2 regions of the Citricoccus parietis genome follow, and region 1 is predicted to be linked to the other one. Evidence: riboswitches for the same ligand, from Rfam matches in the RefSeq annotation. Region 1 holds a riboswitch; the other holds the start of a gene.

Evidence for each region. A riboswitch is a leader RNA that binds a small molecule or an ion and turns the genes downstream of it on or off. The one in region 1 is predicted to bind thiamine pyrophosphate.
Region 2: linked by a shared signal. The riboswitch ahead of ACFFIO_RS16250 (ECF transporter S component) and the one ahead of ACFFIO_RS06810 (bifunctional hydroxymethylpyrimidine kinase/phosphomethylpyrimidine kinase) in region 1 are both predicted to bind thiamine pyrophosphate.

Annotation. Positions count from the first base shown of each region.
Region 1 covers NZ_JBHLWH010000019.1:96,923-108,659, reverse strand. Annotated here, with positions in the region: gene ACFFIO_RS06850 (iron chaperone) at 1-187, opposite strand, end outside; partial or broken gene ACFFIO_RS06845 (hypothetical protein) at 381-758, shown strand; gene ACFFIO_RS06840 (hypothetical protein) at 937-1,071, shown strand; gene ACFFIO_RS06835 (CopG family ribbon-helix-helix protein) at 1,159-1,428, shown strand; gene ACFFIO_RS06830 (CPBP family intramembrane glutamic endopeptidase) at 1,597-2,496, shown strand; gene ACFFIO_RS06825 (thiamine phosphate synthase) at 2,524-3,183, opposite strand; gene thiM (hydroxyethylthiazole kinase) at 3,180-3,998, opposite strand; gene ACFFIO_RS06815 (MFS transporter) at 4,004-5,422, opposite strand; gene ACFFIO_RS06810 (bifunctional hydroxymethylpyrimidine kinase/phosphomethylpyrimidine kinase) at 5,419-7,092, opposite strand; TPP riboswitch at 7,134-7,227, opposite strand; gene ACFFIO_RS06805 (helix-turn-helix domain-containing protein) at 7,586-7,897, opposite strand; gene ACFFIO_RS06800 (AAA family ATPase) at 7,957-8,925, shown strand; gene ACFFIO_RS06795 (S8 family serine peptidase) at 8,965-11,358, shown strand.
Region 2 covers NZ_JBHLWH010000047.1:10,989-22,725, forward strand. Annotated here, with positions in the region: gene ACFFIO_RS16235 (aminotransferase class IV) at 1-1,012, shown strand, start outside; gene ACFFIO_RS16240 (energy-coupling factor transporter transmembrane component T family protein) at 1,015-1,821, opposite strand; gene ACFFIO_RS16245 (ABC transporter ATP-binding protein) at 1,824-3,467, opposite strand; gene ACFFIO_RS16250 (ECF transporter S component) at 3,471-4,190, opposite strand; TPP riboswitch at 4,282-4,385, opposite strand; gene ACFFIO_RS16255 (DUF4235 domain-containing protein) at 4,477-4,758, shown strand; gene mnhG (monovalent cation/H(+) antiporter subunit G) at 4,917-5,348, opposite strand; gene ACFFIO_RS16265 (MrpF/PhaF family protein) at 5,350-5,637, opposite strand; gene ACFFIO_RS16270 (Na+/H+ antiporter subunit E) at 5,634-6,230, opposite strand; gene ACFFIO_RS16275 (Na+/H+ antiporter subunit D) at 6,227-8,044, opposite strand; gene ACFFIO_RS16280 (Na(+)/H(+) antiporter subunit C) at 8,044-8,736, opposite strand; gene ACFFIO_RS16285 (Na+/H+ antiporter subunit A) at 8,733-11,737, opposite strand, start outside.

The DNA of each region.
Region 1 (11,737 bases):
GCTTACTGAACGCCGCATAACTCGCAACGACAGTGCCACCGATGCTGAATCCCGGCATGTTGTACGCCACCATCTCCTCCGCCTCCGGCAGGGTGCGGGCCAGAATCGAGCGCAATCGTTGCAGCTCCGGCCGGAAGGGCTCGGCTGCCGCGGCAATATAGGCGTCGTGGTCGTCGATCGTCGTCATGACTGTGACTCGCTTCCGATTCCGGTAACTCTCAAGATTCTCTTTCCCTGTCCCCGAACACTCCTCCATTGTCCGGGAGTCAGGGCCCAGGGTGCTACTCGGCGATCTCCGCCACGGCTGACTTCCACCCTGTAGCCCGCTAGGGCAGATCAGACGGCCGGGGCTTTAATCTTGCCCGACCCCAGCCTGGGACATGACTCCCGGTGGAGAGCGGATGGAGAAGCCCCCTGTGGTAAGGGGCCTCCTCGTTCTATCGCAGCGGCGCGTTCTGCAACCACCACTACGACGCCGGCCCGGTCGCCTCCCGCACGGCGGCGATCGGCACGTCGTGCTCGCGGCCCCAGGCCTCCCATTCCACGGCGGTGAGCGATCCTCTGCTCCCCGATCGACCAGGAACTACCCTTGCACCATGCGGGAATCCTGGGCGTCCAGCGAGGCCAACCGCCGCTCCATGCGGGGCAACAAGGGACGCGACACCAAACCGGAGCTGGCCGTCCGGCGGCTGCTCCACGCCCGGGGACTCCGCTACCGCGTCAACTTCCGGCTCGAGCAAGACCTGCGCCGCACCGCCGACCTCGCCTTCACCAAGGCACGCGTCGCGGTCTTCATCGACGGCTGCTACTGGCACGGCTGCCCCGAGCACTACACCGCCCCCCGCCACGAACGCCCCGTACTGGTCGGACAAGGTCTCCACCAACCGCACCCGCGACGCCGAGACCACCCGGATCCTCGCCGAACGCGGATGGACCGTGCTGCGGTTCTGGGAGCACCAGTCCGCGGACTCGGTCGCGGCATCGGTCGCCGAGGCGGTCGCCTCGAAGAAGACGGACGACGCCGGCCTCGGCACCGTGGGTGTCCACGGTCCACACCAGGAGCATTCATGATGGGTCCCGGCAGCGTGCTGCAGTCGGTCTGGGACAACATCGCCCACTCCTGTACTGCCAACCGATATAGACGTTCTGGAGGGTGTCGTGTCCAAAGAAGCAGAGTTCACCGTGAAGCTCGAGCCTGAGCTTCGCGAAGAGTTCATGGCTGAAGCGGAAGCGGACCACCGCACTGCCTCCCAGGTGGTCCGTGAACTGATGCGGGAGTATGTCCAGCGCCAGCGCCATGCCCGGGAGTACGAAGACTTCCTCACGGCAAAGGTCAACGTCTCACGGCGGTCGCTCCAGGCGGGCGAAGGAATCGATCATGCCGACGTCAAGGCCGAGTTCACCCGGCACTTCGACTCCCCCACGTGAAAGTCCTCTGGCAGACGCTGAGTTCAGTGCAGCAGTCGTCCGCCTCACAGCCCAGTGTTGCGTCACTCCGAAGAGCTACCGGACGTGCCCCCTCGGGGGTGACGATCCGCGGATCAGTTCTGCGTAGCGTGCCTCTCGCACGGCAACAACGCCGACGAAGGAGCACCCATGCAACCCACCATCCCGACCCCAACCCCGAGCCCGGCCCAGCCTCCGGCATCGACGACCCCAAAGACCCTGCAGACCCCGTTCTGGCCCCGTCCGTCGGTGCGCGCGACCACCATGGTGGTCGCCTTCACCGCCATCATGCTCATCGTCAACTCCGTGGCGGCAGCGTTCGGCAACCCGGTCACCGCGCTGCTGATCGGCCCGGCCCTCGGGGTACTCACGCTGTGGCTCTACGCTGCCACCGTTCGCCGTCTCGAGAAGCGTTCCGTCACCGAGCTCGCCCGACCCAACGCCGCGAGAAGGGTGCTCATCGGTACCCTCGGCGGCCTCACCCTGAGCTGCGTGGCCATCGGCATCATCGCCGCGGCCGGCGGCTACCAGATCATCGGCTGGGGATCACTCACGGGGGCTCTCACCATCGTGGGCATGATGTGCACCGTGGCTGTCGCCGAGGAGGTCCTCTTCCGTGGAGTGATCTTCCCTCTCGTTCAGCAACGCTGGGGCACGTGGATTGCCCTCGCCGCGTCCTCCCTCCTCTTCGGTCTCATCCACCTCGTCAACCCTGGCGCTACCCTCTGGGGAGCCCTCGCTATCGCCGTCGAGGCAGGCCTCATGCTCGGTGCCGCGTACGTGGCCACCGGTTCGCTCTGGCTGCCCATCGGCCTCCACCTCGGATGGAACATCACCACCGCCGGGATCTTCGGCACCGTCGTCTCCGGAGGCGACGCACAGGAGGCACTCGTGCAGGCCGTGACGCACGGACCCATCTGGCTCACCGGCGGCAGCTTCGGTCCCGAAGGCAGCCTCATCTCCGTGGCGGCATGCTCCGTCGTCACCGTCATCCTGCTGGTCTCCGCCCACCGCAACGGCCGCATCACCGCCCGGCCCCGTCGGCGCTGATCACACCGGATGGTCCGCCACCCGCGCTCAGAACCCGCCCAACACCTCTCGCACCACAGCCCCCGGGTCCTCGGCCTCCATGAGCGCCCGCACCAGCGCGACGCCGGACACCCCGGTCCCCGCCAACGCGGCAGCGTCGGCGGCGGTGACGCTCCCAATCGCCACGACCGGCAGATTCGTCGCCGCCACCAACTCCGGATACCCCGCCACGCCCAGCGGCTCCCGCCCGGAATCCTTCGTCGGAGTCGGCCGGAACGGCCCGGCGCCGATGTAGTCCAGTGCCTCCCGCTGTGCCTCGGCGGCGCGGACCAACTCCAGGGTCCCGGTGGTCAGCCCGATGATCGCCTCCGGCCCCAGCAGCTCCCGCGCCGCGGCCACGGGCAGGTCGTCCTGGCCGAGGTGCACGCCGTGGACCGCAGCTCCCTGGGCGCGGGCAGCGAACGCCACGTCAGCCCGGTCGTCCACCAGCACCCGGGTGGCCGGGTTCGCCGCGCGCACGGCCTCCGCCACGGCACACGTCAGCTCCAGCAGCTCGGCCGCGGACACTTCCTTGGCCCGCACCTGCACGACGCCGGCCCCGGCACCCGCGGCGGCGGCCGCCACCTCCACGGTCCGTCGCCCGGACCCCGAGGTCACCAGGTAGCAGCGCAGGTCCAGCGGCTCCCGCCGCGCCGCCTCACCGTTCATGAGGGCACCCCGTTCTCCACAGCCTGACCCACCACATCCAGCGCATCCAACAACTCCACCCGGAAGCTTCCCGGCCCCGCGGCCCGCTCCGCGGCGAGCTCCCCGGCCACGTTCAGCCACGTGGTCGCGGCCAGCGCCGCCCGGAGGGGGTCCACCTCCACCGCGCAGCACGCCGCGGTCAGCGCCCCGAGCAGGCACCCCGTGCCGGTGACCCGGGTCAAGAGCGAGGTGCCGCGCGCCACCGAGGTGCCCCGGCCGGCGTCGAGCACCAGATCTATCTCGCCGGAGACGGCGACCGCTCCCCCGGTCTTCCGCGCCACCCCGCGCGCGGCCTCCTCGGCCGCGGCCGGCACCGCCAGCGAGTCCGCTCCACGCCCACCAGGCCCACTCCCTACCAAGGCCAGCACCTCGGAGGCGTTGCCCCGCACCACGGCCGGACGGGAGTCCAGCAGCCCCCGCGCCAGCGGCGTGCGAACAGGGGTAAGCCCGATGGCGGTGGGGTCGAGCACCCAGGGACGCCCGTCCCGCACGGCGACCTCCACCGCAGCCGGGATGCCCTCCATCGCGTCGGTGCTCAAGGTCCCGAGGTTGATCAGGAGCGCGTCGGCCACGGTGGTCACCACGGGGGCCTCGGCCAGGGTCTCGGTCATCATGGGGCGGGCGCCGGCGGCGAGCAGCCCGTCGGCCACGATCCCCATGGACACGGTCGCGGTGATGCAGTGCACGAGCGGCTGGCGCTCGCGCACCGCACGGATCACGTGAGCGACGGCGGCCAGGTCCGAATCAGGCGCAAGGTCCGGTCCCAGCTCGCTCACCCCACTCACCGGCCGTCCCCCGTTCCGACAACGCCCGCGGCGACCTCGTCGAGGTCCCCGTCCAGGTCCCGGGGTGCCAGCTTCGGCCCGAGCGCCGCACCGAGCACCAGCAACACCCCGCCCAGGACCACGAGCGCCATCACGGAGCCGTGCCGTCCCAGCCCGGCCTCGAGCGCGGGCAGATAGAACGGATAGAGCGCCGGGATGATCAGGGACAGGCTGTACCCGGAGCCGTAGCCGGTGGAGCGGATCTCGGTGGGGAACCGCTCGGAGAGGTACGCCGAGACGGGGCCGTAGGCGGAGACGGTGATGACCTGCAGCACGGCGGCGCACGCGGCCGCGGTGGCGAGGGTCGGCGAGTGCACCGCGAGCCACCACACCGCCGGGCCAGCGATGGCCGCAGCCAGTCCCCACAGCACGAAGACCCGGCGCCGGCCCACCCGGGTGGACAGATGCCCGGCCAGAGCCATCACCACGGCCTGCGCCACAGAGGCGATCCCCATGACCACGGGGACCGCGGTGGGATCCAGCGCGGAGTCGGTGGCCAGCCGGTCGGTCAGCAGCAGCACCGTGGTGTTGGTCAGCAGCCACAGCCCGGTCATCAGCACGAAGACCTGCCAGAAGGCCCGCGCCCACCGGCCTGCGAGCAGCTGGCGCAGTCCCGGCCGCCCGGCCGGCTTCGCCTGCTCCGCGGGTACCGTCTCCCCCGCCTGGCCCGCACGCTCAGCCTGTTCAGCCCGCTCCGCCCGCTGCCTACTGCGGTGGAACACCGGGGCGTCGGTGACCTGCCGGGAGTAGTAGACCAGCATCCCCACGGACAGCAGCGCGCCGAGCACGAACAGCAGCCGCCAGCCCCAGGCGGCGTAGGCGTCGGGCCCGATCAGCGCGAGCAGCCCGGCCACGGAGAACGCGATGGTGGCCTGCGCCCACGGGGCCATGGACAAAATCAGTCCGCTCATCAGCCCGCGGCGTCGGGGTGCGGACCACTCCATGGCCAGCGGGATGGCCGCCGAGTACTCCCCCGCCACGAAGATCCCGCACAGGAATCGCAGGGCCAGGATCAGACCGATGGTCCCGGCGCCGAGGATCTCATGGGTGGGGGTGGCAGCGATGGCCAGGGCGCACAGGGCCGTCCCGGCGATCGCGATCCGCGTGGTGCGGGTGCGCCCGAGCCGGTCGGCGATGCGCCCGAACACCACCCCGCCGATCGGCCGCCCCAGCAGCATCGCGATGACGATCAGCGCCCCGGTGGACGCGGCGGCGGCCGGCCCGGCGAGCACGAGCATCGCCGGGGCCAGGGCGGTCAGCGGCAGGAACACGTGGATGTTGTCGATCCAGTTGCCCACCACCCCGGCCCGCAGGGCGGCCTTGCCCTCCGGGGGCAGGTGCACGACGGCGGCCGGCGCCGTGGCAGCGGCCGTCACCGGGTGCTCCCGGCCAGCTGGGCGGCGGCAGTGTTGCTGGGGCTGGTGCTTCCGGGGCTGCGGGTGGTGCCGATTGCGGTTCCTTGGACAGCACTAGCCTCGCCGGGTTCGATGCGCAGCGCCTGGTCGAAGAACTCGAGCTCGTGGCGGCAGGCAGTCAGGTACGCCCGCGTCGCGGTGGCACGCACGGCCGGGGAGGCAGCAGCCATCTCAGACTCGAGCTGGGCCAGCGCCTGTTCGGTGGCGGTGACGAAGCCGGGGTCCCGGTAGGTGTCCAGCCAGGCGGCGTAGGGGTGGTCGGCGGGGACGGCGGGCAGGGCGGCCCCGACCTGCGCGTAGAGCCAGAAGCAGGGCAGCACGGCGGCCACGCCGACGGCCCGGTCCTCGCCGAGGGCGGTGGCCAGCAGGAAGTCGGTGTAGGCGGCGGTCACCGGGCTGGGCGCTGGCGTCGGGGCAGGTTCACTGTTGCGGCCGAGCCAGCCGCGGTGCAGCTCGGCCTCCTCCGTGAGGGCCCCGGTGGCGGCCTGGGACCAGTAGACCTGCGCGGCGGGGTCGGTGCTGCGGGCGGCGAGTGCGGCCAGGGCCCGGGCGTAGCCGTTGAGATACAGCGCATCCTGGGTCAGGTAGAACCCGAAGGCGTGCTTCGGCAGGCTGCCGTCCACGAGGGCGCGGACGAAGTCCGAGTCGGCGATGGCGGCGGTGGTCTCCTCGCCGGCGGCCCAGAGCGCGGCGGTCCACGGGCCGGCGGAAGCGACGGCTGGCGCGGGTCCGCCGTCGTTGCCGGCCCGCGAGGTACCCAGGTCCGCAGGTGTCTCGAGAAGGTGGGGGACGGCGTCGGGCGTGATCCAGGGGGCGGAAGAGGCGGCGGCCGCCAGCCGGCGGGCGCGGTGGCCGTGGTCCACGGGGCCGTGGCCGGAGCCGACGCGCAGGGCGGCGCCGTGGCTGATGGACTCGTGGAGCCAGTCGGTGGCCCAGGCGAGGGCGGCGGCGGGGGTGTCCCCACAGCCGAGGCGGGTGGCCAGGGCGGAGGACAGGGAGCAGCCGGTGCCATGCGTGCTGGTGGTGTCCACGCGGGTGGAGGGCACGGCGATGCGGGTGCCGTCCGGAGACAGCCAGGTGTTGGTGACGGTCAGGGTGTCCAGGTGCCCGGTCTTCACGATGACGGCCACCCCCATCTCCGCGGACCAGCGGGCGGCCTGGTCGAGGGCTTCGTCCTCGGTGGCGGCGCGGGGCGAGCCGGTGAGCACGGCGAGCTCGTCGATGTTGGGGGTGACCACGGTCGCGCGGCGGCAGAAGGTGACCATGGCCTGCTCGGCCTCGGGCTGCAGCAGGCGATCCCCGCTGGTGGCGATCATGACCGGGTCGACGACGAGGATCGGGGGCCGGACGTCGTCCAGCCAGACGGCGACCGTGGCGATGATCTCCGCGGTGCCGAGCATGCCGGTCTTGACGGCGTCGAGGGTGACGTCACTGCTGACGGCGTGCAGCTGGGCGGCGAGGAACTTTACGGGCGGGACGTGGAGGTCCCGCACGCCGTGGGTGTTCTGGGCGACCAGGCCGGTCACGACGCTCATGCCGTAACCGCCTGCGGCGGTGATCGACTTGAGGTCCGCGGCAGTGCCGGCACCCCCGGTCGGATCGGTCCCGGCGATCGAGAGCACTCGTGGCACTGCGGGCAGGGCGGAGCTGGGTGAAAATTGGGTAGGGCAAGAAGAAGTCACGCGGACATCCCTTCGCTAGTTCGAACTAGATCAGGTTCCACGGGTGTTATCTCAGCGCCGGCCGGCGCACCCCGTGTCCACGGCCCAGTTTAGACCGGTCATGCGGTGGGTGGATTCCGGACGTCATGGAGCGTTGGGCCCGCTAATCCTAGGCCCCACGTTCACGACCATCTCCCAATCGACCTGTCCGCCATGGCTGTCAGGATCGGCGGGGAGGCCTGCGCAACTTCGCCTACCGCCAGTTCGATCTCGTGGTCGCCTGACCCGCCTTGGAGGCCATCGCGATCACTGTTCAGCTGGTCCGCCGGCCGTGGAACGCGCCGACGAATAGCGGCGGGAAATGCTCCAGCCATACTCTCTTGGCACTTATACATGCCGCGAGTCCCGCTTTCTCCAGCGTCCGGAATCAATCAAACTCCAATACAGAAAGTGACACTCACCGTCAGGCTGCTTCATCCTTCGCGCTTCGATTTGGCGAGAGCGTCTTCCGATGAACTGCCCCAGTCAGAGATCGCATCATGTCGCCGAGGTCTAAACCCAGCGCCACGCCAAGCGAGATCACGGTAAACAATCCCGGCTCCAATGTGCGCCCGTCCTCGATCGCTTGAATGCTCGACTCCGCCACCCCTGACCTCTCAGCGAGCTCTCGCCTCGAAATTTTTAGTACATGTTGTCGCTCACTCTTAAGAAGCCGTCCCAGCTCTAAACTTCTTTCAGCATAAGGAAAAGTTCCCTTGCTCCTACGTCCCACCATGCAACCAAGTTACCAAACTAATAGTAACTCTGCATAGATGACGTGATACACTCGGATGCATGGCAGGCAGGCATATCCGCGACATGATCGCTGCGTACGGGCAGCGAGACGACTTGAAATTTCGTCGAGCCGCCCAAGCCATCATTCAGGAAGAGGAGGCGAAGAAGCACACCGTCCTCGCACGCGAGCTTCGTTCAGCGCTAGCCGCGAATGCAGGCGTTGGCGCATCCGAGCATGCCCCCGCACTCGAGCCACCCCTCGATAGGGACAGTTCACTACCGCTTGCTCGCGTGGAATACCCACAGCGATACTTGAGCGACCTCGTGCTGGACCGTAGCGTCGCTGCCTCTTTGGAACGACTTGCTCATGAAGTCAGAAATTGGCCTGCCCTTGATGCGGCTGGCCTACCAAGGCGCAATAGGTTGCTTCTGTCAGGACCGCCAGGATGCGGGAAGACATCGGCAGTTTCAGGAATCGCACACGAACTAGGGCGCCCTCTCGTCACCGCTCGAGTTGAAGGACTCATTTCGAGCTACTTAGGTGAGACCGCTGCGAATCTATCAAACCTTTTCGATTTCGCCTCAACCGGGTCCTATGTTCTTTTCCTCGATGAGTTCGACAGTCTCGGCAAAATGCGGGGCGATACGTCAGACCACGGAGAGTTGCGGCGGGTTGTAAATGCCGTCCTGCAGCAGATCGACACGTACAGTGGCCCATCCCTGATAGTCGCCGCTACCAATCACTCACAGATTCTTGACTCCGCACTCTGGCGTAGATTCGACTCGGTAATCGAACTCGGACTTCCAGACTCGCGACAAGTATCAGCGTTGCTGGGACGCTTGCTACCGAACAACGGCGCATCACTTGCGCGGCACTACGTTGAAGAACTAGTCGGTCTACCCCATGCGGCTACTGAGTACTTTGCCGTTTCCGCCAAACGCCATGCTCTACTCGAAGGAAGAAAGCGCATTGGCGACACAGACATTAATTTCGCTTTGACGGAGACAATCTCCCGACGCTGGTTATGATGTGCTGCCCTTGGCTGGTCATTGTCGTATTCTCATAGTGTGGCCGATCATCTAAAGCTCCCCCATCACTTGGATTTACCTTCGAAGAGGCCCCTGCGTCGATTTGATCCGGATCCACCTCCATTCGATTTTTCGGCACATGCCAAGAATCTCCGCGGAGTTCTGGAAGGATTGGAGTCTTCCACGCCCGGCATCTTCAGCTCTACCGTCAACGATGAAGTTGATACTGACCCTGAAGCACCTTATCTCGGCGACGTCGTGCTTAAGTTTTCGGGCTCTGCCCCCTTCACTAGCAACGCATTCAACGGAGTCGGCATGGTGCCGCTCGCTGTTAGCGAAGAAAAGCGATATTTCGCGCTCACCGACTCACAAGCACGAATGGCCTTCAACGAGTATGTTGGGGGGTTCCTGGACAACCCGGAGGACTTCACGGCCGGGTCTCAGGCTTTACGCGAAGCGCTAAAAAACATCAAAGGCGTAGAGCTATACAACCGAGACGATCGTTTGCAGGGCCTATCCTCCCCCATCGAGGGCTCCGTTATGGACGTCGACATTGTTCTCTGGCCGACGTCAATTGCGATTCAACGGGCCGAAGAAGAAGGGCGCCGACGAGTCGAAGTGCTGGCCAGCCTTATTGCAGGCTTTGCCGGAGAAGATGAACGAGTGGCTGCGTTGGCGACGTCATCAGATGATCCTGACATGTTATTGATACACGCTTCCCTCAACGAAGAGGCATTCAATGCCATAGCGAATCACCCATACGTTGAACGGATCCGAGGCCCGTTGAGCACTAATGTAACCCTGGCCGAAATTGGGGCCGGGGGTCCTCCAATGGAAGTTGTTCTGCCGGAGGGAGCGGCCATCGGGATCATCGATGATCTCGTGGACGACAACAATCCTTGGCTAGATGGCGTCGTCGTTGACCGACGATCGTTTCCCCCTGACTACGCGTTCGGACACTCGACTACTCACGGGACACAAGTTGCTGGCATCGCAGCTTGGGGAAATGTCAGAAATCTCCTTGACCCGGCCTTTGACGGCCAGCCACATCCGATCTATGCCGCTCGCCTAGCTCAGATGAACTCAACGTTCGACACACAGGTAGTCGGTAATCCAGCGGATCAGTTCCGAGATGCGCTGGATTGGCTCGCCTCATGTGGCGTCCGAATCGTCGTACTTGCCCTAGGGGAAGGTCATGCAGATGATGGCGCCATACCGTCCGATCTATCCGCCGTGGTGGATCAAAAAATCAAGGAACATGGACTAGTTGTCGTAACCAGTTCTGGGAACCTCCAAGTAATTGAGGGGCACTGGAAGGCTGACTATCCCGAATATCTGAGCCATCGAAGTTCCAAAGTGGCAGCGCCAGGGACAGCGGCAATGGCTGTAACGGTTGCTTCGATCGCGCACACGCATGCATTCGATAGGTCACGGTGGCCCCACGGAACCGCCATTGCGCCGGAGGGTCAGACAGCGCCCTTTAGTCGAACAGGACCCAGTCGGGGAACGAATTCGTCCGGTCGCCAGAAACCTGAATTCTCTGCACACGGCGGAAGCTGGGCGTTAGACCAGGCCACTGGCAATCTCATTGCAGACGACGCCGAGCTCGCGATCACGACACTCATTCCTCCAGTTAATGGCAGGTTATTCGGGTCCGCTTCTGGTACGAGTTTCGCTGCACCTCGGGTTGCCCATGAGATCGCCAGGATTCAAACTCGATATCCGGAAGCATCAGGAAACCTCTTACGGGCTTTAGCCGCCCTAGCAGGGGACCAGCGCCCCAGAGGCATGCTCAAGTCCGGAGACCACATAGCCGGCTTGTACGGCATACCCAATGCAGATCGCGTCTTGGACAGCGGGGACAATCGCGTCATCTTCACCTATGAGGGTGAGATGCCAACGAATCGTCATGCTGTAATACAGGTCCCGATTCCGAAGGAATTCGCGTATGGAGCCTCCGAACGCGAGCTGCGAATTGCTTTGGCATTCGACCCACCGGTTCGCAGAAGTCGCCGTGACTATGTTGCCGGTCGGATGCGCTTCGATTTTCTCCACCGCGAGAATATGGCCGACATTCGGAAAGCGTATGCGTCTCAGCCTACGGAAGCTGAGCGCAGATCGACTGGCACTGACCTCATCAAATTGCCGTCAGGGCGAACGCTGGAGCCACCAAAAAGTCGTATGTACACTGACACGCTTGTTTGCCGTTCTTATCACTCGCAAAGCGCAGGATGGGACGTAGACGACGAAAACTACTACATTGTAGTCTCTCATGATCACAGCCCCTGGACTGAATCTCAAAAGAAGAAATACACGAGTCAGCGCTTTGCCATCGCCGTGCAACTAATCGATCATGAACGACTCGACCTGGATCTGTATAACCACGCTGCAGCCGAGCTTGCAGTACAAGTCCGCGGGCGGGTGATCAATTGACGGCACATGAACACATCGAATTTGAATGGCAAGACCCGACCTCGAGTTTCAGAGAGGAAGTTCTTAGGGAGGGGACAGTAGCATTCGACCCACCCCGTCGCGCTAGGCAAGTGACAGTTTCAGGCCCTTGCCCCTATTGCTTGGGACCGAGCGTTTTCGTACAGGAACTTAAGTTGGTCCACGCCATTCCGGAAGGTGTTATTGGTCAGTCCGCCAGTAGAAAGCACGTAGAAATCACCGTGAGTTGTCGCTGCCAATTGTCTCATGAGGGACGGCCGTCAACAGAGTCTGGGTGCGGACAATCATGGGTTGCAACGGTGGAATCCTGATGAACGCAAGAATTGTCGGGGGGCGACCTGCTACGGCTTCTGAAGTGAAA
Region 2 (11,737 bases), on a different contig from region 1:
GGACGATCCCCGCCGGCCCGCCATCCTGGTGACGGACCAAGGCCTGACCCGGGGGGACGGCGTGTTCGAGACCATGACCGCCGTGGCGACTAAAGGCTCGGGCACGGGCACGGGCACGGGCACGGGCACGGGAGCACCATTCCGAGTCCGCAAAGAGGATTCCCACCTGGCACGACTGGCCACCTCGGCCGAGGCCCTGGAGATTCCCCTCCCGCCGGCAGCGGACTGGCGGCGGGCCGCCGCGGTGGGACTGGAGGCGTTCACCGCTGGCAACCCGGGCGTCGACGCCGTGGTGAAGCTGGTGGCCACCCGAGGCCCGGAGGGGGCACCCGGCGGAGGGCACTACGTGCGGGGCGCGGCCGACGTCGGTTCCGATGGCGAGCTGGCCGAGGCCACAGAACCGGGGCTGCCGGTCCCGTCGCACCTCACCGGCACCTATTGGGTGCTCGTCTCCCCCGTGTCCCCGGGTCTGGCCGCCGCCCGTGAGCGCGGCCTGAAGGTGCTGCTACTGGACCGCGGCGTCGACTCCGGGGTGGCCGAGCGCGCGCCCTGGCTGCTGATGGGCACCAAGTCGCTCAGCTATGCCGTGAACATGGCCGCCCTGCGCTACGCCACCTCGCAGGGCGCGGACGACGTGATCTTCACGTCCTCGGACGGCCAGGTGCTGGAGGGACCGACCTCCACCGTGCTGATGGCCCGGCGGGTCCCGCAGCAGGACGGCAGCACAGGGATCGAGCTCATCACGCCCCTGCGCAGCTCCGGGATCCTGCCTGGCACCTCGCAGGGCACCATCTTCGCCGCCGCCCAGGCCGCCGGGTGGCAGCTGGGGTACGGGCCGTTGGAGCCCTCAGACCTGATGGATGCCGACGGGGTCTGGCTGGTGTCCTCGGTGCGCCTGGTCGCCCCCGTGACCCATCTGGACGGCGAGGAGATCCCGCAGGACGCCGAGCTCACCGAGCTGCTGAACGGCTTCCTGGCCGAGGACCGGGAACCCGGCGAACACGGGCCGTGACCCTACGCCCAGACGAGGTTGAAAGCCCCGGTTGCCACGGACAGGCCGGCTGCTAGGGCAGCCAGCCCGATGCCGCCCAGGACCACCCAGACGTCCACCGCACCGAACCGCGATTCCCGCGCCCAGGTGCGGTCGCCGGTTCCGAAGCCCCGCGCCTCCATCGTGACGGCGAGCTTGGTGGCGCGGCGGATGGCCTGCACCATGAGTCCGAACACCTGACCGAGCCAGGAGCCCAGTCGTCGGACCGGGTTTCCTCCGGCCCCGACGCCACGGGCTCGCCGTGCCTGGCCGAGGGTCCGCCATTCCTCCGTCAGCACGCCCAACAGCCGGAAGGCCGCCAGGGAGCCGAGGACGAAGCGGGCGGGCAGTCGCAGCCGTTGGGACAGGGCGTCGGCCAGGTCGGTGGGGTCGGTGCTGATAAAGACCATCACGCCGGGCAGCGCCACTGCGAGGATGCGTAACCCCGTGGCCGCCCCGGCCAGGACCGAGCCCTCGGAGATGCTCACCGGCCCCGCCTCGAACAGCATTGATCCGGAGTCTTCGCCGACCAGGGCGGTGCCCCAAGCGGAGACCAGCGCGGCCGCCACCAGCACCCAGGCCCGCCGGAAGAACTCGCCGACCCGGATCCCGGACAGCGGCAACAGGGCCACGGCGGCCACCAGCACGGTTCCGGAGGACACCCAGTCCATCGTCGCCACCAGCACCGCCGTCACCGGCAGCAGTGCCGCCAGCTTGGCCAGGGGGTTGGCGCGCTCGAAGACCGATCCGGCCACGGGGCGGGACGGAGCCGCGAGGGCGGCAACGGGCACCGTCACGCGGCCACCTCCAGCTCGACCACCCGGGCGTCGAGCGCGGCGGCGAAGTCGGCATCATGGGTCACGGCCAGCACCGAGCGGCCCTCGGCCACCAGCCCGCGCAGCAAGCCCGTGAGCACGGCCCACGTGTTGGCGTCCTGGCCGAAGGTCGGCTCGTCGAGGAACACCACCTCAGGCCCGGCGGCCAGCACCGTGGCGACGGACAGCCGCCGCTTCTCCCCGCCGGAAAGGGTGAACGGGTTGACCTCGGCCAGCGCTTCCAGATTCAGCTCCGCCAGCAGCCCATCTACCCGCGCGGCTGCCTCCTCGTCCGTGAACAGCCGCTGCCCGGTCTCGGGATCGCGGGCATGGCGGGGACCGAACAACAGCTCGTCCCGCACGGTGGTCGCGACGAACTGATGCTCGGGTTCCTGGAAGACCGTGCCGATCCGGCTGACCAGGTCAGCGGCCTTCCACCGGTGCGGGTCGTCCGGCAGATGGCCGGCTCGCTCCCCCTTGAGCGCGGCCCCCGCCGTGAGCGTGCCCGCGTGGGAGGGGATCAGTCCGGCCAGGGTCAGCAACAGCGTGGACTTGCCGCTGCCGTTGGCACCGGTCACGACGACGGCCTCGCCGGCTCCCAGCTCCAGGTCCAGGTCCCGCTGGACCGGCTTCGGGGTGGGACCGAAGCGCCGGCGCCATCCCGGTGTCACTGGCTCCCGGGAGACGGCCAGGCCACGGGCGGTCAACAGCGCACCGGGGGGCGCCGCCGTCGTGCTGTTGATTCTTTCCGCGCCCCCCTGCAACTGGAGGTCAATATCGCCCGGATTTGGGTCGGTACCAGGCCCATTCCGGTGCGAATTCGACCTCCAGTTGCGAGGGGTGGGGGTAATCGGTGTCGGAACACGGCCGGGCACCCAGACGCCCGCCGCGGCCAGCTCATCCCGGACGGGGCCCGGGGCGAGGAGCTCGCCCGGGGGACCGTCGTGGCTGATCCCGCCGCCGGGCTCCACGACGAGCATGCGGTCCACATGGTCGGCCCACACGGCGAGGCGGTGCTCGACCACGAGCAGGGTCGCGCCGGTCCGCTCGACCACGGCGAGCACGGCGTCGCGGACCTCCAGCACCCCGGACGGATCCAGGTTCGCGGTCGGCTCGTCCAGCAGGATCAGCGGCGGGCGCATCGCCAGGATCCCGGCCAGGGCGAGGCGCTGCTTCTGCCCGCCGGAGAGTCGCGAGGTGTCCCGGGCCAGGGAGATCCCCTGGTCCTCACCCAGTCCCACGGCGTCCAGTGCGTCCCGGACGCGGTCCCAGATCTGCTCCCGCGGCACCTGCAGGTTCTCGGCGCCGAACGCCGCATCATCGCCGACCCGGGACAGGATCACCTGGGTCTCGGGATCCTGCTGCACCAGCCCGGCGTGGCCGCGCAGCTCACGCGATACGGCGCCGTCCACCCGCAGGGAACCGGTCTCCTCGGACTCGTCGGCGGGATCCAGCACCCCGGCGAGGGCGTAGAGCAGGGTGGACTTGCCGGCACCGGAGGGGCCTGCCAGCAGGACCTTCTGCCCGGCCGGCACCTCCAGGTCCAGCCCCGCGACGGCGGGGACCGGCCGGCCGGCGTGGCGCCAGCCCCAGTCCGCGGCGGTGATGCGCGCTCCCGGCACCGCTCAGGCCACCGGCTCCTGGTGGGCACGGCGGGAGGCCAGGGCGGACAGGGCCCCCGTGGCCGCGAGACCACGCGTGGCCAGCCAGGACAGCAGGCCGGCGATCACCAGCCCGGACACGCCCACCAGTCCCACGTAGATCAGCTTCCAGTCCAGCGTGTACTCGGGGAACCAGTTGAAGATGAACGCGTCATTGATACCACCGAAGATCCCCGTGACCAGGCCGGCGAGCAGTGCCACGGGCAACGTGAAGCGGCGGTAGAGGAAGGCCAGCAGGATCAGTTCGGCCCCGAGGCCCTGGACCACGCCGGAGGCCAGCACGGTCAGGCCGAACTGGGAGCCGAGCAGGGCAGAGACCGTTGCGGCCACCAGTTCGGTGAACAGCGCGGCCCCGGGTCTGCGGATGATGAGTCCGCCGAGCACGGCCGGGAACAGCCACATTCCGGCCACCAGGGCGGAGGACGGCGGGAAGGCCGCGAAGGCGGGGCTCAGCCCGGCATAGGCGAGGTTCCAGGCCCAGAAGATGACGCCGGAGGCCACCGCGATGACGGCCGCCACGACGATGTCCACCACCCGCCAGGAGCGCCGGTTCGGGGCGGCGTTGCGGGCTGCCCGGCCGGTGCCGGTCGTGCCGCCGGTGTCGGCGGACGGCGCGTGGCCGGCGTCGTGCCCGGGGGTTGCGCCGGGGTGGTGCGGGGTGTTGCCGGTCTTCATGGAGACCATGTGGTGTTCCTCCTCAAGGATGCAAGGAGGGGGACGGAACGGTACGCCGAGGGCACTCGAAGACGAATGCCGGTGGACGGTTCCTGACGTTCCATCAGAGAACTCGACTTCCTTCGCCGGTGCTAACCGGAGCAGGTTCGAGGGTCTGCGCTGGGCGCACTCTCAGCACCCGAAGGTGCTCCCCTGTCGTTCACAGTGTCCAGCCAGCATAGTCCACGAGGCCCGGTCGATCCACCGACCCGATAGGCTGGGGAACGACCATGCAGTCAAGCCGGGAGGACACCCCATGAACAATCTCACGGACAAGATCGTCAGCACCGCGATCACCGTCGTCGGCGGCTATGTCGGCACCAAGGTCGTCGAGTTCACCTGGCGGAAGGTGACCGGCCATGACGCCCCCAAGGACGCGGAGGACACCGAGGCGAACATGTGGAGTGCCATCACCTTCGCCACGATCTCCGCCGGCATCACCGCCCTGATCCGGGTCACCTCCCAGCGCGGCGCCCACAAGGCCATCGAGTCGATGAAGTCCCGCTCCCCCAAGAAGGCCGGCGCCGCCGAGGTGTGAGCCGAGCCGACCTGTACAGCGTCAGCCAGCGGCCGGCGTCGGGCACCGTTGACCGGGCCCGACGCCGGCCGTCGCGTTCTCCGATGGCCGCACCGGGCGCGCGGGCACGGGCGCGGCCCGGGCGGGCAGGCCAACCAGAATCCGGAGGACAGTAGCGCCTAGTCCCGGCCCCCGTGGTCGGTGGGGTCCTCCCTCGGTACGGTCCGTTGGTCCGGCGCCGAGGCCGCGGGCTTGCCGGCATCGTCATGGCTGGCGACCACGTCCGCGAGCTCGTCCACGTAGAGGTACTCCTTCTTGAGGTGCTTGGTCCGGTATCCCGCTCGGCCCACGAGGTGGGCGGAGACCGGGGCGGTGAGCATCTGGAGTACCCACGCCAGCACGAGCACGGGGACCCACACCCAGGCCCGCCAGGCGAAGGCCAGGGCCAGCAGCATCAGCAACAGGCCCAGGACCTGGGGCTTGGTCCCAGCGTGCATGCGGGAGAGCTGGTCCGGGAACCGGAACAGGCCGATCCCGGCCACGGTGGACATCAGGGCACCGAGCACCAGCAGCACTGCTGCGACTCCGTCTGAGATCTGGATCCAGTCCATGTCAGGCACGTTCACTCGGCTCCTTCCTGGCCTCGGCCGCGAACCGGGACAGCGTCACCGATCCCACGAAGCCGATCACGGAGGCCACCACCACGAACACGATGTTGTCCGTGTGGTGGTGCACGGCCATCTCCACGCACAGCGCGGACGAGATGACGATCAACAGCACGTCCGTGGCGATGGCCCGGTCCAGGATCGAGGGCCCGCGAACGATCCGGTAGATCGCCGCCAGGGCTCCCACGCCCAGCAGTACCAGGCAGATGATCCCCGCCCATTCCAGCATCGTCATCGGAGCCTCCTCCCCGCCATGGGCTCGGCGCCGCGCGCCTCGTCCTCCTGCACCAGGGCCAGGTCCGCCTTGGAGCCGATCGCCCGGATGATCGCGGCCTCGGTGCTCAGGGCCTGGGCCCGGTAGGCCTCGACCGCCTCCGCGTTGTCCACGTTCAGGCAGTGCAGGTACAGGGTGGAGCTGGGCCGATCCACGTCGATGACGAGGGAGCCGGGCACCAGGGCCAGCGCATGGCCGGTGAGCGTGACGATCAGGTCGTCGTGGCTGCGCAGCGGGACCGCCACCACGGAGTTGACGATCTTGGGCCCCTGGGTGATGGCGTCCCAGGCCACCGAGATGGACGCAGTCACCACGTGCCAGAGGAACCGGACCGTGAAGACCAGGAAGTACCAGAGGTTGAACCGGTCCGAGAAGTTCACGCGCGGCAGCCGGTAGAAGCTCAACGTCAGCATCGAGAACACGACGCCGGCCAGCAGGACCCCCGGCGAGAAGTCCTGCCAGAGGGCGCCCCACGTCAGGGTCAGGCCCAGGAGGATGGGCCATTGGCTCCAGAAGGAGCGGCCCCCGTCCTGGTCGTCGGAACCGGTGCTCATGGCTGCCCCCCTTCCGTACTGTCGCCGACGTCGTGGCCTTCGGAATCCCCGCGGATGGAGTCCAACTCGCCCGGCCCGGACGTGTCCTGGTTCGGGACGCTGATGCCCCGCTCCTCGAGCGTGCCCAGGTCCTGCGTGGCCTGTTCAGCGGCCTCCGGTCCGAGCACGGCCTCGATGTACGGGGTGCGCTGGAGCATGTCCGTGGCGGCCCGGTCGGAGAAGGCGTACAGCGGTCCGGCGAACACCGTGAAGGCCAGGCCGAGGGCCACCAGGCCGATCGTCGGATAGACCATGCCGCGAGCCGGGCCCTTGGCGATCCTGCTCTTGGTCCGGATCTCGGTCTTGGTCTTGGTCGTGGTGGTCGTGGTGGTCGTGGTGCCCGTGGCAGCGGTGACGTCCGTGACGCTGGCGGTGCCGCCGTCGTCGCGCCGGGCCTCGGCCTCCTCCAGGGCGAGCACGAGCTTGGCCGGCGGATGTTCGATGTCCTCCACCTTGCGCCAGAAGGCACGTGTCCACACGCGGACCATGACCAGCAGGGTCAGCAGCGAGGTCGCCACGGAGGCGGCCACGAGCGCCCAGGCCATGCCGGTGTCCGAGCCCACGCCGGCCTGGATGAGGCCGACCTTGGCGAGGAACCCGGAGAACGGCGGGATGCCGCCCAGGTTCATGGCCGGGATGAAGAAGAGGATGGCGATCAGCGGGGAGATCCGCGCCATCCCGCCGAGGCGGTCGATGTTGGCCGAACCCGCCCGTTGTTCGATGAGGCCGGTGACGAGGAACAGCCCGGTCTGCACGGTGATGTGGTGGACCACGTAGAAGACGGTGGCCCCCAGCCCCAGGATGCTGGACATGGCCACGCCGAAGATCATGAAGCCGATGTGGGAGACGAGGGTGAAGGACAGGACGCGCTTGATGTCGTTCTGGGCGAGCGCCCCGAGGATGCCGACGATCATCGTCAGCAGCGCCACCCACATCAGCAGTGCGTTCACCCGGTCTCCCGGGAACAGCAGCGTCTCGGTGCGGATGATGGCGTAGACGCCGACCTTGGTGAGCAGGCCGGCGAACACGGCGGTCACCGGAGCGGGGGCGGTCGGGTAGGAGTCGGGCAGCCAGAAGGACAGCGGGAACACTGCGGCCTTGATGCCGAAGCCGACGAGCAGCATCACGTGCAGCACCATCTGCACGTCGGGATCCAGTTCGGCGAGCTTCACGGCCAGGTCGGCCATGTTGATGGTGCCCGTGGCGCCGTAGATCATGGCGATGGCGATCAGGAAGAGCACCGAGGAGATCACGGAGACCACCACGTAGGTCACGCCTGCACGGATCCGGGGACCAGTGCCCCCCAGTGTCAGCAGCACGTAGGACGCCGTCAGGAGGATCTCGAAGCCGACGTAGAGGTTGAACAGGTCACCGGCCAGGAAGGCGTTGGACACGCCCGCCACGAGGATGAGGAACGTGGGGTGGAAGATCGAGACCGGTCCGCCCTGATCCTGGTCCGTGATGCCCTGCGCGGAGGCGTAGATGAGCACAGAGAGCACGATCGCCGAGGAGATCACCAGCATCAGCGCGGAGAACCTGTCGACCACCATGGTGATGCCCCACGGGGCCTCCCAGCCGCCGATGAACACGGCCACCGCGCCCGTGTCCCACGTGGCGGCCAGCAGCAGGCACTCGAGGAGCAGGGTCAGCGTGATGGTGGTGACGGTCACGGCGATCTGCGCCTTGGGGCGGCGGACCAGCACGAAGGCCAGCGCGGCACCGAGGATCGGCAGCAGGACCGCGAGCGGGGCGAGCGAGACGATGTCCAGGTCCATCACTCACCGCCCTTCGGGTTGCGGCCCTTCGGCCGGGAACGGGGGCTGCCGGAACGCTCGTCCTCGTCCGGCAGGTGGTCGTCATTCCCCGTCGACCCCACCGGGTGTTCGCCCTCCTCCGGCTCGTGTGCGGAGCGGCGTCCGGTACCCGGCAGGCGCCGGTTGGCATCCGCCTGCACGGTCACGGTGCCGTCACCGCGGTGCCTGACCGCCATGGCTCCGGTGGACGGGTTGATGGCCGTGGCGTGCTCGTAGTCCGCGTTCGGGTCCTCTCCTTCGTCGAGGAACTCCGAGGGCTCCTCCTGCAGCTCGGCGTCATCCTCCGCATCGAAGGACGGCCGTTCGGCGACCTTGACGTCTTCGGTATCCACCAGGACCTCATCACGGCGGCCCAGCTTCCAGGACCGGTAGATCATACCGAGCATGAAGGCGGTGATGGCGAACGAGATGACGATCGAGGTCAGTGTCATCGCCTGAGGCAGGGGGTCGGTGTACTCGCTGGGGTCCATCCCGTTCTCGACGATCGGGGCCTGGCCGGGGGCGCCGGCCATGGTGAGGATCAGCAGGTTCGTGGCGTTGGTGATGAGGATCATGCCCAGCAGCACTCGGGTCAGCGTCCGCTCCAGCAGCAGGTAGACGCTGACGGCGTACATCACACCCATGACCAGCAGCAGCACAATGTTCACGCTCATGGCGTCACCGTCCCGGTTCCCGTGGTTCCCGTGTTTCCCGCGGCACCGGTGGATCCGGTGGGGGTGGACGTGGCGGTCGTGCCAGCGGATGGGCCGGTGGCGGAGGTCGTGGCGGTGCTGGAGGTGGCTGCCGCGAGGCCGGTTCGGGCCTCACGGCGGCGCTTCTCGGCCTCCACGAGCGCCGTGGTCTCGACCTCGTGGCGGCGGTCCACCTCCGAGCCGAGAGAGCGCAGGACGTCGATGACCAGGCCGACCACCACGAGGTAGACGCCGATGTCGAAGATGGTGGCCGTGACGAACTTGACGTGTCCGAGCACCGGCAGGGTGAACTCGATGATGGCCGATTGGAACACCTGGCCGCCGAAGAACAGCGGGACCATGCCGGTGACGGCGGCCAGGGCGAGCCCCGAGCCCAGCAGGACGCCGGCGGGGATCGGCATGGCCTGCTCGAGCTCGTAGCGGCCACCGGCCAGGTAGCGGATGGTCAGGGCGAGGCCGGCGATCAGCCCGCCGGCGAATCCGCCGCCCGGAGTGTTGTGGCCGGCCAGCAGCAGGTAGATGGACAGGAGGATGATCACGTGGAAGACGAGCCGCGTGACCACCTCGAAGATGATGGACCGGCGCTCAGGAGCCACAGTGCGACCGGCCACGAGCCACTGGTCCTCGTCCACGATGGCGAACTTGCGCAGGGCGGCCAGCTGCCGGGACTCGGCGGGGCCCGTGGGGCTGTAGCGACCCACCGAGCCGGAGGCCACCTTGTCCAGGTCACCGGTGCGGCGGTCCCGGTGCTGGATGAAGATCAGCGAGGCGACCCCGGTGGCGGCCGCGGCGAGCACGGTGATCTCCCCGAAGGTGTCCCAGGCGCGGATGTCCACGAGCAGCACGTTGACGATATTGGCGCCGCCACCGTCCTCATAGGCCAGCCGCGGCATCTCCAGGGAGATCGGATCGGCGGTCCGGGAGGCCAGGACAGTGATGGCCACCCAGATCATGACCAGACCGAACAGGACGCCGAGCACCGCGTGTGCCCAGCGGATGTTGGTGCGGTCTCGGGTGTACCAGCCGGCCGGCAGCACGCGCAGGCCGAGCACCATGGCCACGAGGACGATGGACTCCACGAGCAGCTGTGTCAGGGCCAGGTCCGGCGCGCCCTGCAGCGCGAAGATGGCTGCCAGCCCGTAGCCGGACACGGAGACGAGCAGCACCGCCATGAAGCGCTTGCGGGCCCGGATCGCGGCGATGGCGCCGGTGATGATGGCCGCCCCGACGAGGATCTGGGCGACGGAATCGCCCCACGTCCAGTTCGCGGAACTGAAGATGGACGCGGCCATGCTTGCGCCGCCGTCGTGCTCGTGGGGGAACAGCAGCGCCAACAACGGTGCGATGAAGGCGACCGCCAGGATGATGAACAGGTAGAAGCTCAGGGAACCGCGCTGGGTGCGGCCGGTGATCCAGACGGCCACGTCGTCAAGCACCCGGAGCGTATAGCGGTAGAGGCGCTGGGCATCCACCCAAGACGGCACGGCCTCCTGGAAGCGGGCCACCCGGTCCTTGGCGAAGTACAGGGCGAGGCCGAGGACGATGATGGCGACGGAGATCCCGAGCACCGGGGTGAAGCCGTGCCACAGGGCCAGGTAGGCCGGCTCGGTGCCCGCCTCCAACGGGTCCATCGATGCTCCGAAGGCCACGGGCAGGGCTTCCATGGTGCCGGGGATCAAGGCACCGATGACGCAGGCCAGGGCCAACAGCGCCGAGGGGCCGAGGGCACCGGCCGTGACGGGGCCGTGGAAGTGGGTGTCCTCGACGGTCTTCAGGCCGCTTTCCGTGCGGAGCTTCTTGGTGGCGAAGGCGCCCCACAGGAAACGGGCGGAGTACGCGGCGGTCAGGACCGAACCGAGGGCGACGACCACGAGGGGGGTCCAGGCCCAGACGGATGCCCAGAGTCCGCCACCGGTGCCTGCCTCGGCCCAGTGCAGCATCGACTCGAGGACGGATTCCTTGGCGACGAAGCCGAAGAGGGGCGGGACGCCGGCCATGGACGCGGCACAGACGACAGCGGTGGCGGTCAGCCAGGGATGGTTGCGGCCGATCCCGGAGAGTTTGGCGAGGTCGCGGGTGCCCGCCTCGTGGTCGATGATCCCGACGACCATGAACAACGGCGCCTTGAACAGTGCGTGCGCCACGAGCATGGCCAGTCCGGCCATGGCGGCGTCCTGGTTGCCCAGTCCGTTGGCGACCATGAGGAAGCCGAGTTGGGACACGGTGCCGTAGGCGAGGATCAGCTTGATGTCCGTCTGGCGCAGAGCCCGCCAGCCACCGACGAGCATGGTCCAGAGGCCGACGCCGAGCACGAGGGCCTGCCACCAGCCGGAGTCGGCGAAGGCCGGGGCGAGCCGGGCGACGAGGTAGATGCCGGCCTTCACCATGGCGGCGGCGTGGAGGTAGGCCGAGACCGGGGTCGGGGCGGCCATGGCTGCCGGGAGCCAGAAGTGGAAGGGCGCCTGCGCGGACTTGGACAGGGCACCCACGAGGACCAGCACGATGGCCCATTCCATGAACGCCCCACCGAGGGGGCCGGCCATCAGTTCCGGACCGCGCTCCACGATCTCGGAAAGGCGGTAGGTGCCGGCGGCCTGACCGAGCATCACGAGGCCGACCAGCATGGCCAGGCCGCCGAAGGTGGTGACGATCAGGGCCTGGATGGCGGACCGGCGGGCAAAGATGCGGTGGGCGGAGTAGCCGATCAGCAGGAACGAGAGGACGGACGTCAGTTCCCAGAAGGTGTAGAGCACCATCAGGTCGTCCGTGGTGACCAGGCCGAACATGGCGCCGGCGAAAGCGATCAGCTGGGCGCCGAAGGCCGCATTGCGCGGCTCGTTGATCGTGAAGTACCGGGCACAGTACGCGAGCACGAGGGCGCCGACGCCAAGGACGATCAAACCCATGAACGCGGCGAGGGCGTCCATCCGGAACGACAGGTTGATGCCGAGGTCGGGGATCC